One region of the Telluria sp. LT2P80 genome, then DNA from elsewhere that is predicted to be linked to it. Evidence: predicted binding sites of a transcription regulator. Region 1 holds the regulator's gene; each other region holds the start of a gene.

Region 1 (3,757 bases):
GGCCATGACCGTGTTGCCCGACGAAGAAATCGTCAAGACCGACCAGCCGATCGACATGGAGCTTGGCGCGTCCAGCCTCAAGGCCACCGGCATGATGGCCAACAACGCGACCATGCAGATGCAATTGTCAGGCCGCGGCCGTATCGTCTATCCGCCACGCCAGCGCTGAAGGCCATCAGCCATGCGCGCGTGCTAACCCAGGACCAGCACCACAATGAAAAAACTCTTTGCTGCCGCTTTCTTGTCACTCCTTTCCTTGACCGCCATGGCCGAAAAGGCCGACTCGCTCAAGCAGGCGGCGCTCGAATACGACAACGGCGACCTCGATGGCGTCGCAGGCGTGCGCACCTTCACCGGCAACGTGATCCTGACCCGCGGCACGCTGCTGGTCAAGGCCGAACGCGCCGTGGTCAGGGAGACGCCCGAAGGCTATATGAGCGTGACGCTCACCGCGGCCAACGGCAAGCCCGCCACGTTCCGCCAGAAGCGCGACGGCGGCCCGAACCTGTGGGTCGAAGGCCAGGCCGAACGCATCGAATATGACGAACGTTCGGAGCTGGTGCGCCTGTACTCGAACGCCATCGTCAAGGAACTCGAAAACGACCGGATGACCAACCAGATGACCGGCCCGTTCATCTCGTACGACAACCGCAAGGAAGTCGTCGCCGTGCGCAATGACGTCAGCGGCGAGAGCAAGGTTGGCGGCGGGCGCGGCACGCTGATCCTGGCGCCCAAGCGTGCGCCGGCCGGAGGCACGCAATGACGGAACTGAACGATCGCAGCACGCTGGTCGTCAAGGGCCTGCAGAAAAGCTATGGCAAGCGCCTGGTCGTGCGCGACGTGTCGCTGGATGTCGAATGCGGCGAAGTGGTGGGGTTGCTGGGCCCGAACGGCGCCGGCAAGACTACTTCGTTCTACATGATCGTCGGCCTGGTGCCGTCGGACGCCGGCTCGATCAGCATCAACGGCACCGACATCACCAGCCTGCCGATCCATCGCCGCGCGGTGCTCGGCCTGTCGTACCTGCCGCAGGAAGCCTCGGTGTTTCGCAAGCTGACGGTGGAAGAGAACATCCGCGCCGTGCTCGAACTGCAGAAGGTTAACGGCAAGTCGCTCACCAAAACCGAGATCAGCGACCGCCTCGATACCTTGCTGGCCGACCTGCAGATCGAGAAGCTGCGCGAGAATCCGGCACTGTCGCTGTCGGGCGGCGAGCGGCGCCGCGTGGAGATCGCGCGCGCCCTGGCGACCAACCCGCGCTTCGTCCTGCTCGACGAACCGTTTGCCGGCGTCGACCCGATCGCCGTGATCGAGATCCAGCGCATCGTACGCTTCCTCAAGGAGCGCAAGATCGGCGTCCTGATCACCGACCACAATGTCCGCGAGACGCTTGGCATCTGCGACCGCGCCTACATCATCAATCAGGGCGCGGTGCTCGCATCCGGCCGTCCCGACGATATCATCGCCGACGAGTCGGTGCGCCGCGTGTACCTTGGTGAACATTTCCGCATGTAAGCCATACTCAATTGATGAAACAGTCCCTTCAGCTCCGCACTTCGCAGCACCTGGCGCTCACGCCACAGCTGCAGCAATCGATCCGGTTGCTGCAGCTGTCGACGCTCGAACTGCATCAGGAGATCGAGCAGATACTGGGCGATAACCCGCTGCTCGAAAGGCTCGACGACCCGCTCGATCATTCGGTGCGCCTGCTGGCCGATGGGGCCATCAACAATGCGCCGGCACCTGGCGAGGCGCCGCCGGCGCCAGGCCAGCAGGCCGAAGGCGAGGGCAGCGCGCCGGCTGAGGGCGAGGGCGCTGAAGGCGGTGCGGTCGATGGCGACCGGCCCGACAACGAGTGGAGCGAAGGCAGCGGAACGTCGTCCGGCAGCGCCAGCAGCGACGACGAAGACGGCCGCCCGCAGCTGGAGGCGTGCGCGATCACGCTGCGCGAACACCTGATGGAACAGGTGCGCGAAACGCTGCTGTCAACGCGCGACCGCGCGCTGGCCGAACTGGTGATCGACGCGCTCGACGACAACGGCTACCTGGAAGAACCGCTCGACGACATCCACGCACGCCTGCCCGAAGAACTCGAGGTCGACCTCGACGAACTGCGCTGCGCGCTGGCGATGGTGCAGAGCATGGACCCGGTGGGCGTGGGCGCGCGCAGCGCGGCCGAATGCCTGGCGCTGCAGATCCGGCGCATGCCGGGCGTGCCGATGGTCACGCGCCGCATGGCCCTGAAGATCGTCGAAGGCTACCTGACCTGGTTCGCGCAGCGCGAATACAGCAAACTGAAAAAAGCGCTCGATTGCGACGACGAAGACCTGCGCGAAGTGCAGGCCGTGGTCCGCCAGTGCAATCCGCATCCGGGCGCCGCGTTCGCGTCGAACGTGTCAGATTACGTGGTGCCGGACGTGATCGTGCGGCGCGCCAAGAATGGCTGGGCGGTCACGCTGAACCAGGACGTGATGCCGCGCCTGCGCGTCAACAGCCTGTACGCGACCATGCTCAAGCAGGGCCGCAGCGAGAGCCAGATGGGCGCGCAGATGCAAGAGGCGAAGTGGCTCATCAAGAATATGCGCCAGCGTTTCGACACGATCCTGCGTGTGGCCGAGGCGATTGTCGAACGCCAGCGCAACTTTTTCAGCCATGGCGCAGTTGCCATGCGGCCCCTTGTTTTGCGTGAGATAGCTGATACACTAGGTCTGCATGAGAGCACCATCTCTCGTGTCACAACCCAGAAATACATGCTGACCCCGCACGGCATGTTCGAGTTGAAGTATTTCTTCGGTAGCCACGTTGCCACCGAAGCGGGAGGCGAAGCATCCTCAACGGCAATCCGTGCGCTCATCGCACAATTGACAGGAGCAGAAGACCCTAAGAATCCATTATCCGACAGCAAGATCGCGGAAATGCTCGGGGAACAAGGCATGGTCATTGCGCGCAGGACGGTCGCAAAATACCGTGAAGCGCTCAAGATCCCCCCCGTCAGTCTCCGCAAAGCCTTGTAACAACGCCGCTCATACAGTCTGTGCCTTCAGCTCCTGTGTGGTGCAAGCGACGTGACATCTTCAAAGGAGTGTGTATGAACCTCACCATCAGTGGTCACCATCTCGAAGTAACCCCTGCCATCCGTGAATACGTTCAGAATAAGCTGGAACGCATTATTCGCCATTTCGATCAAGTCATAGATACCCACGTCTTCCTGGCCGTCGATAACCTCACTGAAAAAGAAAAAAGGCAAAAAGCTGAAATCAATGTCCAGGTGTCGGGCAAGACCCTGCACGTGGCGAGCGTCGCGCAAGACCTGTATGCCGCGATCGACATGTTGATGGATAAACTGGATCGACAAATCCTGAAGCACAAGCAGATGCTCAAAGACCATAACCGCACAGCGATCAAACGCCTGGACGTCGACGAAGCAGACGTCGCTGCCGCCTGATCGAGCGCAGGTCACCACCGCCAGGGGCGTCTTTTCGGGACGCCCTTTTTGCATCCCGCTGCCGGTAAAATACGTGTTTCCTTTCGATGGATCACGCCATGTCCGAACACGTCCTGACCCGCATCGCCAACCGCACCGGCATCATCACCCTCGACCGTCCCAAGGCGCTCAATTCGCTGTCGCTGGACATGGTGCGCGCGCTGACCGCGATCCTTCTTGACTGGCAGCTCGACGCCGCCGTCGATGCGGTCGTGATCACCAGCAGCAGCGAAAAAGCGCTGTGCGCGGGCGGCGATATCCGTTTCTTCCACG
Region 2 (3,757 bases), on a different contig from region 1:
CTGCATGAAGGCCGCGCGGCCGGTGTCGACGATAGCGGGCGCTTGCTGCTCGATACGGCCGAAGGCCGCATCACTGTGATGGCCGGCGACGTCTCGCTGCGGGTAAAAGCATGATGCTGCTGATCGATGCCGGCAATACCCGCGTCAAGTGGGCGCTGGCAGACGCCGGCGCGGCGCCTGGCGCCTGGTCGGGCACTGGTGCAGTAACGCATGCCGGGCTGGATGCATTGGCGTCCGACTGGGCCGGCGTCACGCGCGTGCTGGTCTCGAACGTGGCGGGTCCCGCGCTGGCCGCACGCATCGCCGCCCTGCTGCCGGCGCATGCGCAGGTCGAGTGGTTCGCGTCCACGCCGCAGCGCGCAGGCGTCACCAACGGCTACCGCGAGCCGGCGCGGCTCGGGTGCGATCGCTTTGCCGCCGCCATCGGCGCGCGCGCACTGGTGCCCGGCCAAAACCTGATCGTAGCCACCTGCGGCACCGCAACCACGGTCGACGCGGTACGCGCCGACGGCCACTTCATCGGCGGCATGATCCTGCCCGGCCTGGCCTTGATGGCCGCGAGCCTGGCGCGCAACACGGCGCAACTGCCGCAGGTCGATGCCGGCGCACTGCCGCCGCTGTTTGGCGACAACACGCATGATGCGATCCTGTCCGGCCTGCTCTCGGCGCAGGCGGGCGCGATCGAGCGCGCGGTGGCCGGACTGGGTGGCGCCATTTGCATCATCTCGGGCGGCGCCGCACCCCATATCGCGCCGGCCCTCAAGGTTGGGCACCAGGTGGTCGATAACATCGTACTGGTCGGCCTGCATGCAGCAGCCGCCGGCTCGACGGGAGATATGCAGTGCTGAAATTCGTGTTCTGGGCGCTGCTGGGCGCCAATGGGGTATTGCTGGCGTATGGCCAGGGCCTGCTTGGGCAGCCGGCCGATGCGGCGCGCGAGCCGGCGCGCCTGAAGAATCAACTCTCGCCCGAACGCATGCAGCAGCTCACGCCAACGCAAGCCAGGCAGGCGGCGGCGAGCGCCGCATCGGCGCCGCAAGCCGAGGTGGCCGCGCCCCTGCCCGAGCCAGCGCCCGCGCCCGCGCCAGCACTAGTGCCAGTTGCGCGGGATCTGGTCGCCTGCGTGCAGGCCGGCCCGTTCAGCACGGCCGATGCGCGCCGCTTCGAGGCCCGTGTCGCACGGCTTGGCCTGGCGCCGCGCCAGTCGCGCATCGAGATACCGTTCCAGGAAGTGACGAGCCGTCTCGTCTATCTGCCACCGAACGGCGGCCGCGAAGGCGCCCAGCGCCGCGTCGCCGAGTTGAAGGAACGCGGGGTGACCAACTTCTTCATCATGCAAAACGACACGTCGCCACTACGCTATGCGATTTCGCTCGGTGTGTTCAAGTCGGACGGTGCGGCGCAAAAGCTCGTGGCCGACCTGCAGCGCCAGGGCGTGCGCGGCGTGCGCATCTTGCCGCGCGGACCGCAAGTGACGCGCGCCGGCTACCAGTATCGCCAGATCGATGCTGCCGAGCGCGACCGCTTGACTGGCATTGCCGACAACTACAACGGCGTTACCCTCACTCGCTGTAGCTGAATCGTACTGCCGCCCATCGATGGCGCACCTGCGGGTGCGCTTTTTTTCGTCCATCCGTGTTGCGCAGACACTAAAAAGTGTCGAATTTCTTTACACTAAGTTTCTTTAAGAAAATAAGATTGTTTATAATCAATGAGTTGCCTTGCTGGCATGATGATTGCTATATAAAAATTATTGTTTCTTAAATTAAAACTTCGAACTTGCCATGAAAAAACTGATCACCACCGCTTTGCTGACCACCCTGTGCACCATCTCCGCTGCAGCATTGGCTACCCCAATCGCCATGACCGGCGCGTTCGCGTCGAGCGACCTGGCAAATAACAACTACAGCGCCGTGTTCAGTGGCAAATCGTTCCTGCCGACCGACTACACAGTCAACAGCCTGGCGTACTCGTTCTCGTTCCGTGATGATGGAAACGATATGTTCACGACGTCGGCTCCGGTCTCTACCGGCAGCAGCATGACGGGCTGGCGGCCCCATACCGCGGTGAGCTTTGCACGTTATCTGACAAAATACGCGACGGTAGAACGCACGAGCCAGCAGGAAAGCGCTGCGCTGTCGATCGGCGACGTCGTTCTCGGCACGGGCAGCACTGCACTGACCGAATCGAGCAAGACCACGTCCAGCCCACTTCATGCCAAGTATGAAGGCAAGGGTTGCTTCTACCACCACTGCTACGCCTTTTATACGAAGAGCTGGACCGACACCACGACCATCACCCGCGACTACACCGGCGCTTTCACGATCAGCGGCATTATCTCGAACCAGTCGATCATCGACGAACTGCTGCGCAGCGACCAGTTGACGCTGAACCTGAAAGTCGCGGGCGACCTGATTCTGACCAACTCGCAGCTGCTGCTGGATTACACGGAAGTCGTGGCAGCCGCTGAAGTGCCGGAGCCATCGAGCATCCTGCTGGCGCTCGCCGGTCTGGCCGGTCTGGGCGCCGTGCGTCGCCGCAGCAAGCGCGCGGCTGCATAAGACAGTTCGCAAAGAGGCGGCGAGACGTCAGCGCCGCACGACGATCGGCTTCAACCCCAACGAAGCCGGTAGTGCGTCCATCGCCTCGACCGCCTCGGCACGCGTCGGATACGGCCCGCCGTACAGGCGATTGAATGCCCCCACCTTCACCACTTCGAGCCTGCCCACGTCCACGCCGGCGCGGGTGATCTGGCCGCTGATCGCCTCGGCGGTACCAGTGCGGCCATACGCGCCAAGCTGGATGTAATACTCGCCAGTAGCGGCGCGCGCCGCCGCCGCCGCCGGTGTTGCCGGCTCCACCAGGCGCACGACGGCGCCGCTGTCCGACTGCACCCGGTCTTCGAGCATCAGCGCGGCGATGTCGGGCGGCGCCGATTGCGCCTGCGATGTCGCTTCACGCCGCGCGGCGGCAATCTGCGCGGGATTGACGATCGGGTCGCCGGGGAACAGGCGCTCGATCTCGACCTCGTGGCTACCGTTACCGAGCAGGCCCAGTTTCAGCGCGGCCGTGTACGACACATCGATGATGCGCGTGGAATGGAACGGGCCGCGATCGTTGATGCGCACGACCACCGACTGGCCGCTTTCCAGGCTGGTCACGCGCACGTACGACGGAATCGGCAGCGTCGGGTGCGCCCCCGTCATCTTGTACATGTCGTAGAGCTCACCGGAGGCCGTGCGCTGGCCATGGAATTTCTTGCCATACCAGGTGCTGATGCCGCGCTGGGTCAACCGTTCATCGTTGCCCAGTGGCGTGTAGGTCTTGCCCAGCACCGTGTAGGGACGGCTGGTGAACTTGTTGAACGGTTCGGCCACGACGACCGCGTCGGGCGTCTCGAGCAGGCCGTCGGGCGGATTCTCGCCCGGGCCGTCGTCCTTGTAGTAGCCGCCCCGCCCTGAATTGGCGGGCGGCAGCTTGGGCGCGGGGCCGTGCTTGGCGGTGGGCTTGTGCGGCCACGGGAATGGCGACAAGCGCTTGTGTTCACCGGTACTGCTGCACGCCGTGACAAGAAAGGCAACCGCTACGACCGCCGGGATGTTTTTGCGAACGCCCATTGGCAGTCCTCCTGCTAGTTAAGTCTTCACCAGTTTACGGTGTCTTTGAATACTCATCAATATGCCGGCGCCAAGGCCGAGTGTGATAAAGGCAGTGCCGCCATAGCTCATGAAGGGCAGCGGCACCCCGACCACGGGCA
Region 3 (3,757 bases), on a different contig from region 1:
CCGCGGTCACGACCACGGTCGGCATGGTCGCCGGCAAATCGTCAGCAATCGCATCGGTGGCAACAGCGGCAACAGCGGCAAGCGGCATCGCGCCCATGGCCAGGCTCAACACAGTACGGGCAAATGGGAGGGCAGGCAAACGGTCAATCATTGTTCAGGCATCCTTTTTATAATTTGAAGCAAAGCTCTGCGTAAAGACGTCAAACGAGGCAAAGATCGCAGAATGGCGCCATTCTAATCGTTAATGCGAATCATTCCCATTCAAATTTCATGACGGGCGTGTCGGATGCTGGTCATGCAACGCCGTGCTGCCCATGCCACCGGGGTTTCCCGCTATGATGTCAGGCGGTGCCCGCCCAGGGCGCCTGCGCCTTACGATCAACCCAGCCACTGGAGCATCATGAAGAAGTACCTGACCCTGACCCTGGCAGCGACCGTTGCCGTCGCCGCCATTCCCGCCGCCCACGCAAACGCCGACCTGGCCAAGGCCAAGGCCTGCATGGCTTGCCACGCCGTCGGCACCAAGCTGGTCGGTCCGGCCTACAAGGATGTCGCGGCCAAGTATGCGAAAGATGCCGGCGCCGAAGCGCGCCTCATCCAGAAGATCCAGAAAGGCAGCAGCGGTACCTGGGGCCCGATCCCGATGCCGGCCAACCCACAGGTGACCGAAGCCGATGCCAAGGTCCTGGCGAAATGGATCCTGGCGCAGAAATGACCCATTGGCGGCCCCAGCCCGGGCCGCCATGACCGTACCTGGCGCGTTCTTTGCATATAAGCAATGAACTCAACGCCAGGAGCGGCCGATGTTCTTGCACAACGATGTCATCGAATACCTCGATCCTCCCGGCCAACTGGTGCGGATTCTCTGGATCGACGTGGCAGATTCCGTGGCTTATACCTTTGCGCTGCGCCGTCCGGGCGCCACACCGTGCAGGACACCGCTGCACGTGCTGGTAGCGGACGTCTCGATCCGGCGTGCCCGGTTACTGCTCACTGACCCTTGCCGAGCACCGCGCGTCGACGCCCCATCCGGCAAGCACCACCTGCTGCAGATGAAGGCGTGGGATGCGGTGAGCGCGCTGCATCGCGACCTGCCGCAACTCTATCTGCCGCGCCCGCGCGGGGTTCTGCTCAACGCCTACAGTCGCGCCCACGGGATCTCCGTCGCCAGCCTCATGCGTTACCTGCGCCGCTACTGGGAGCGGGGCCAGACGATCGATGCGCTGCTGCCCGATTACGCCAACTCCGGTGCGCGTGGCAAGACGCGGGCGGCCAGCGCCGGCGTCAAGCGCGGCCGTCCGCGCAATGGTGCGACGAGCAGCGCCAACGCGGGCACCAATACCGACGCCGCACTGCGGGCGCTGTTCCTGGCGGCTGCTACGCAGTTTGCCGCTACCCATCCGCGCTTTTCGCGCCCGGCCGCGTATCGCCAGATGTTGAACGACCACTTCGCCAATTGTCCGCCCGGCACCATTCCCAGCTATGGCCAATTCAACTACTGGCTGGAACGCGACGGCGCTGACCAAACCCATTGAAGTGCGTCTTTACGCCACAACGGTGCAATGTCGATTTGGCATGCTCGCGGCGCGTGCGCGGCGTCGCTACGCTGTCCGTGGACGATCCCGAACGGGTCAGGAAAAATAAAGTCTCGACGCAGCATGCGCCAGGCATCGCGCGAAGTGTGTCACGTTTGTCAATACGAATGAAGAAGCAGTAGTTCTGAATCTTGTTTGAATAAATGCGCTTACGTCAGGCTTACGTTCGGTCAAACTACCTCTGCACTTTATTTTAATAAGTTTCGTATTGACGATCGCACCACCCACTTGGCACAGGTATTGCTGATAGACCACTAGTTGCAAGGTCTTTCAGTAACGCCAAGTGGAGGTAGAAATGAAACGTTTGACACCGTCGCTGACCCGACGTGAGTTCTTGTACCGCGCCGCCGCCGTTGGCGGTTCGGCGCTGTTGATGGGTTCGATGAATGCCTGGGGCATGGGGATCGCCTCCCGGACCACGACGCCGCCCGTGCTCGCTGGCTCTGGCAAAGGTAAAAAAGTCGTCGTGCTGGGCGCCGGCTTGGCCGGCCTGACGGCGGCGTACGAATTGGGCAAGCTGGGCTACGAAGTCCAGGTGCTCGAGGCGCGGCCCTATGCGGGCGGGCGCTGCCAGACCGCGCGCAAGGACTTCAAGCTGCACGAACTGGGCGGCGAGGCCCAGCAGTGCCGCTTCGACGCGGGCCAGTACATCAACCACGGCCCGTGGCGCATCCCGCTGGACCACCAGTCCACGCTCTACTACGCGCGCGAGTTCAAGGTACCGCTTGAAGTGATGGTCAACGAGAATGACCATGCGTATGTGTACCTCGAGGATGGCGGGCCGCTGTCGAAGCAGCGCCTGCGCGGCGCCCAGATCAAGGCCGACATGCGCGGCCACGTCGCCGAACTGCTGGCCAAATCGGTGACCGGCCACGCGCTCGACACGCAACTGACCGGCGACGACCAGCGCCTGCTGCTCGATTACCTCAAGCACGAAGGAGCGCTGGACGCCGGCGACCTGGCCTACAAGGGCCGCAGCGGCCGTGGTTTTGCCACCAACCCCGGCGCGGGGCTGGTGCCGGGCGCCGGCACGCCGTCCGATCCGCTGGCGTTTCACGATCTGCTGGCCGCCCGGGTCGGCAAGGTCTACAGCGCCGTGCAGGAGTTCCCGATGCACGCCACGATGTTCCAGCCGGTCGGCGGCATGGACGCGATCCCACGCGCCTTCGCCAGCCGGCTGGGCGGCCGCATCCGCTACCACGCCGAAGTCCAGCGCATCCGCCAGGGCGACGACAAGGTCACGATCGACGTGCGTGACACGGCCAGCGGCGCGCTCTCGCGCGTCACGGCCGACTATTGCCTGTGCACGGTGCCGCTGTCGGTGCTGCGCATGATCGACACCGATTTTTCCGACGGGTTCAAGGCCGCGATCAAGGCCGTCCCCTACGCGCCGGTCGGCAAGATCGGCCTGCAGATGAAGCGCCGCTTCTGGGAGGAAGACGACCATATCTACGGTGGCCACGTGCTGACCGACCTGAAAGGGATCAACACGATCTCGCTGCCGTCCGGTGGCTGGCAGCAGAAAAAGGGTGTCGTGCTGGGCTACTACCACTACGCGCTCGACGCCATTGAAGTGAGCGGGATGGCACCTAGCGAACGGACCGAGTTCGCACTCGCGGCCGGCGAAAAGATCTTTCCTGCCTACCGTGCAAGCTACGAGAGCAGCTTCTCGGTTGCCTGGCACCGCGTGCAGTACAGCCTGGGCGGCTGGGCCGAATGGACCGACGCCGCGCGCAAGAGCGCCTACCCGATCCTGCTCGATGGCGAGCGCCGGGTGCTGCTCGCGGGCGAACACCTGAGCTACCTGACCGGCTGGCAAGCCGGCGCCATCGAATCGGCATGGCAGCAGGTCGAGGCACTGCACCGGAGGGCCAGCGCATGAAGACCCCGATCCTTGCACTGGCAAGCACTGTTCTGTGGGCCGGCGCAGTCCAGGCCCAGGCTCCCGCACCGGCAGACGGCAAGACCCTGTTTGCCAGGAACTGCGCGGCCTGCCACCAGGCCAATGGACGCGGCATTCCCGGCGCGTTCCCGGCGCTCGTCGCCAGCCCGGTCGCCATCGGGCCGGCCGACGCCGTGGCCGAGGTGCTGCTCAAGGGGCGCGGGGGCATGCCCGATTTCAGCACCAGCCTGGATGATGCCGATATCGCCGCCGTCCTGAC
Region 4 (3,757 bases), on a different contig from region 1:
TGCGCAAGGTCAGCGGCCTGATGAACGAAATCGCCTCCGCTTCGCGCGAACAGGTCGCGGGCATTGGCCAGGTCAATGACGCCGTCACGCAAATGGACGGCGTGACCCAGCAGAACGCCGCCCTGGTGGAGCAATCGGCCGCCGCCGCCGCCGCCCTGCAGGAACAAACGCTCAAGGTGGTGCAGGCGCTGGCCGTGTTCAAGCTGGCCCGTAGTGCAGCGTCAGCGTCCATGCCAGCAACGCCGCCCCGCCGTTCTGCGGGCGTCACCCGCGCCGCCGCGCTGCAACTGGCCGTGCCATGATCGGGAGTGGTCGGCAAGCCCCGCCGGTCCCGCGTGCCGGTCTGAAGAAAGTCGCCATCAAGCAGTTACGGCCAGGAATGTATGTGGAACAACTATGCTGCTCGTGGATCGACACGCCATTCTGGCAATCGTCCTTCCTGATCGAATCGGCGGCGCAACTCGGGCGCATCGCGACCAGTCGCGCCACCGAAGCCTGGATCGATACCGAGCGCGGACTCGATGTCGAACCCGCGCCGGCGGCGAGCGCCACGGCGCCGGCAGCACCGGGCACTGCAGACGCCACGGTGTTTCGCTTCCGCCCTGCTCCACGCGCCACGATGGACGACGAACTCGGCCGCGCCGCCGTGCTGCTCGACCAGTCGAAGCGCGCTCTGTTCGACATGTTCAACGAGGCGCGCATGGGCTGCGCGGTCGAGGTGCGCGACGCCATGCCGATGGTCGAATCCATCGCCGCCTCGGTGCTGCGCAACCCCGGCGCACTGATCGGCCTGGCGCGCCTGAAGACCGCCGACAACTACACGTACATGCATTCGGTGGCAGTCTGCGCGCTGATGATCGCGCTCGCGCGCCAGCTGGGTCTCGACGACCATCTCGCGCGCGAACTGGGCCTGGCCGGCCTGCTGCATGATGTCGGCAAGATGGCCGTCCCGGCCGAGGTGCTCAATAAACCGGGCAGCCTGACCGAAGACGAGTTTTGCGTCGTGCGCGGCCATCCGGCCAAGGGCCACGCCATGCTGCTGGCTTCGCCCGGTGTCGGTCCGGTTGCACTGGAAGTGTGCCTGCACCACCATGAGCGCCCGGACGGCCGGGGCTATCCGCATCGGTTGTCGGGTGACGATCTGGGCCTGTATGCGCGCATGGGCGCAGTCTGCGATGTGTACGACGCCATCACGTCGAACCGACCCTACAAGGCCGGCTGGTGCCCGGCCGATTCGCTGCGGCGCATGGCCGAATGGGCGCGCGCCGGGCAATTCGACGAGGCGGTGTTTGCCGCCTTCGTCAAGTGCCTCGGCATCTATCCCGTGGGCACGCTGGTGCGCCTGCAATCGGGCCGCCTCGGCGTCGTTGCGGAACAGCCCTGCGGCAAATCGCTGCTGCTGCCCAAGATCAAGGTGTTCTTCTCGATCCGTGCACGGACTTATATCCGGCCGGAGCTGATCGACCTGGGGGCACCGGGCGCGCGCGATGCCATCGTTGGATGCGAGAACGCTGCAGATTGGGGCTTGCGAGACATTGACCGGTACTGGCTTGGCGATGGCGTCGCAAAGGTGCCGTGAATTGACACAGAGAAAGCTTGGGGCAACTCGACCGGACTAGCTGACGGTTCATCAGCGGCCAGGGCTGCGCGCGATGCAGGGCTTTGGCCACGGCGTCAATCGAACCGCCGTCATTCTTTTCCGCAGCGTGGTGCAGACACTCATTTTCTGGGGACACTCATAGCGACAGGTTGAAACAATCATGAAGATTCATTCAATTAACCATAATTTACTAAATGAAATAAATTTTCATTGTGTTTGTCGGTAAAATTTACACAACTACCGATTTTATAAATGGTGTATTTACAAGCAGTTGTTAACTAAGGATTTTATTGATATGGCCCGGTTATTGCTTACTAAAAAAGCTCATCCAACAACTGGGGAAATATAATGAAAAACATGTTTGCTAAACTGTCAGTGGCAGCTGCGTTGGTAACGTGCGGTGCCGTTCAGGCAGCGCCAATCCCATATTCACCTGCAGGTACGCAAAACGCTCAGCCGTATACATTTGTTGCGACATCCACCGGTTTTGTAACGGGCTATTTTGCCGGCTCGACAGCAACTTACACCAATGAAGTGTCCATGCTTGTTAATGGTGTAGCAACCGGTTTTTATGGACTGAATAATCAGACATCGGCATATGGCGATTCATTCAACTTCGGGCCTGTTGTTCAAGGCGACGTCCTGGTATTCGTTCTGAAGAATCTTGTACCAGGCAATGTTGGGCCGTGGTATTCCCAAACCAGCCTGAATAGCGACTCGGTCAACCATGTCTATTCATATAACTACGCTGGTGATGCAAATATGATCGCCGGGACCTATGTCGCTTTCGAAGATCTGAATAATGGCGGTGACTTTAACTACAATGATGTAAGTTTTGTTTTCGCCAATGTCTCGGAAGTTCCTGAGCCTGCATCCGTCGCCTTGCTCGGAATCGGTTTACTGGGTCTCGGAATGAACCGTCGCAAGAAACAGCACAGCGTGTAAGTAACGCTTGTTACCTATCGGCTGGCGGCTGCAAATAGCGCTGGCATGATTTATTTCTTCAGGCTGCTCATTATCGAGCAGCCTTTTCCATTTTGGCCAGCCCTGGGAAATCATACTCACACCGGCTGTTCGTGCGCTGGCCGGCTGACAGCGCGCCGGCGGCGACCAATGCTGTGCAAGAGTATTTCGCAGGAAGGGAAAAGCTTCAGAAACGAAAAAGGCCAACCTCTCGGCTGGCCTGACTCGTTGATTCTATTGGTCGGGGCGAGAGGATTCGAACCTCCGACCCCGTGCACCCCATGCACGTACGCTACCAGGCTGCGCTACGCCCCGACTAGTCAATAATTATATCAGAGCCACAAAAAAAATCTTGCGCTTTTGCCATACCCATCCCGGCGGTATGCCCCGGCGCTGACTTCCGCTTGTTTCCGCTTACTTCCACTCCCCACGCAACGTCATCACCTGCTGCTGCAGATATTCCGGCGTCGCCAGCTCCGGTGCTACCGGCGTGCCCACCGCCAGCGACAGCTGCGAGCGCATGCCGCGCGCGATGCGCCGGCCGAACAGGTTGCCCTGGTCGCGCGTGAACCAGCTGCCCCACAGGCCGCGCAGCGCCATCGGGATCACCGGCACCTTGTTGCGTTCGACGATCTTGGTAATGCCGCTTCTGAACTCGCTCATCTCGCCCGTCTTGGTCAGGCGCCCTTCCGGGAAGATGCAGACCAGCTCGCCGTCATGCAGCGCGTGGGCGATGTCGACGAAGGCCTTTTCCATCGTCCACGGGTCCTCCTTGGCTGGTGCGATCGGGATCGCATTGACGGCGCGGAAAATCCAGCGCAGGAAGGGCGTCTTGAAGATGCGGTGATCCATCACGAAACGGATCGGGCGCGGGCTGGCTGCGTTGATGACGATCGCATCGACGTAGCTCACGTGGTTGCAGACCAGCACCGCCGGGCCGTCAGCCGGGATGTGCGAGGTGTCGATCATGCGCACACGGTACACGGTGTGAATCAAAATCCAGGCCAGGAAGCGCATCAGGAATTCCGGCACCAGCGAGAAGATGTAGATTGCCACCACCACATTGAGCAGCGCCGTGGTCAGGAACAGTTCCGGAATCGAAAAGCCCTGCCCCAGCAGCAGGATCGCCACGCCGGCCGAGGCCACCATGAAGACGGCATTCAGGATGTTCATGCCGGCGATGGTGCGCGAGAC

Evidence for each region. Region 1 encodes sigma-54, which starts transcription at its own class of promoters, with help from an activator protein. Its sites were predicted from a motif close to TGGCANGNAANCTGCTTT; they were not measured.
Region 2: AC56LW_RS21870 (PEP-CTERM sorting domain-containing protein) is a predicted target of sigma-54. The motif match lies at 1,726-1,743, and genes of this name have one in related genera.
Region 3: AC56LW_RS10105 (flavin monoamine oxidase family protein) is a predicted target of sigma-54. The motif match lies at 1,825-1,842, and genes of this name have one in related genera.
Region 4: AC56LW_RS02685 (DUF4114 domain-containing protein) is a predicted target of sigma-54. The motif match lies at 1,897-1,914, and genes of this name have one in related genera.

What each region holds. Positions count from the first base shown of each region.
Region 1 covers NZ_JCASIO010000006.1:99,988-103,744, forward strand. Annotated here, with positions in the region: gene lptC (LPS export ABC transporter periplasmic protein LptC) at 1-169, shown strand, start outside; gene lptA (lipopolysaccharide transport periplasmic protein LptA) at 215-763, shown strand; gene lptB (LPS export ABC transporter ATP-binding protein) at 760-1,515, shown strand; gene AC56LW_RS16340 (RNA polymerase factor sigma-54) at 1,530-3,014, shown strand; gene hpf (ribosome hibernation-promoting factor, HPF/YfiA family) at 3,089-3,445, shown strand; gene AC56LW_RS16350 (enoyl-CoA hydratase/isomerase family protein) at 3,544-3,757, shown strand, end outside.
Region 2 covers NZ_JCASIO010000011.1:65,846-69,602, forward strand. Annotated here, with positions in the region: gene AC56LW_RS21855 (biotin--[acetyl-CoA-carboxylase] ligase) at 1-114, shown strand, start outside; gene AC56LW_RS21860 (type III pantothenate kinase) at 111-848, shown strand; gene AC56LW_RS21865 (SPOR domain-containing protein) at 842-1,579, shown strand; gene AC56LW_RS21870 (PEP-CTERM sorting domain-containing protein) at 1,785-2,561, shown strand; gene AC56LW_RS21875 (septal ring lytic transglycosylase RlpA family protein) at 2,589-3,617, opposite strand; gene rodA (rod shape-determining protein RodA) at 3,636-3,757, opposite strand, start outside.
Region 3 covers NZ_JCASIO010000003.1:183,013-186,769, reverse strand. Annotated here, with positions in the region: gene AC56LW_RS10120 (TonB-dependent receptor domain-containing protein) at 1-151, opposite strand, end outside; gene AC56LW_RS10115 (c-type cytochrome) at 401-715, shown strand; gene AC56LW_RS10110 (hypothetical protein) at 804-1,535, shown strand; gene AC56LW_RS10105 (flavin monoamine oxidase family protein) at 1,891-3,477, shown strand; gene AC56LW_RS10100 (c-type cytochrome) at 3,474-3,757, shown strand, end outside.
Region 4 covers NZ_JCASIO010000001.1:596,540-600,296, forward strand. Annotated here, with positions in the region: gene AC56LW_RS02675 (methyl-accepting chemotaxis protein) at 1-302, shown strand, start outside; gene AC56LW_RS02680 (HD-GYP domain-containing protein) at 299-1,579, shown strand; gene AC56LW_RS02685 (DUF4114 domain-containing protein) at 1,949-2,545, shown strand; tRNA gene AC56LW_RS02690 (tRNA-Pro) at 2,802-2,878, opposite strand; gene AC56LW_RS02695 (MFS transporter) at 2,978-3,757, opposite strand, start outside.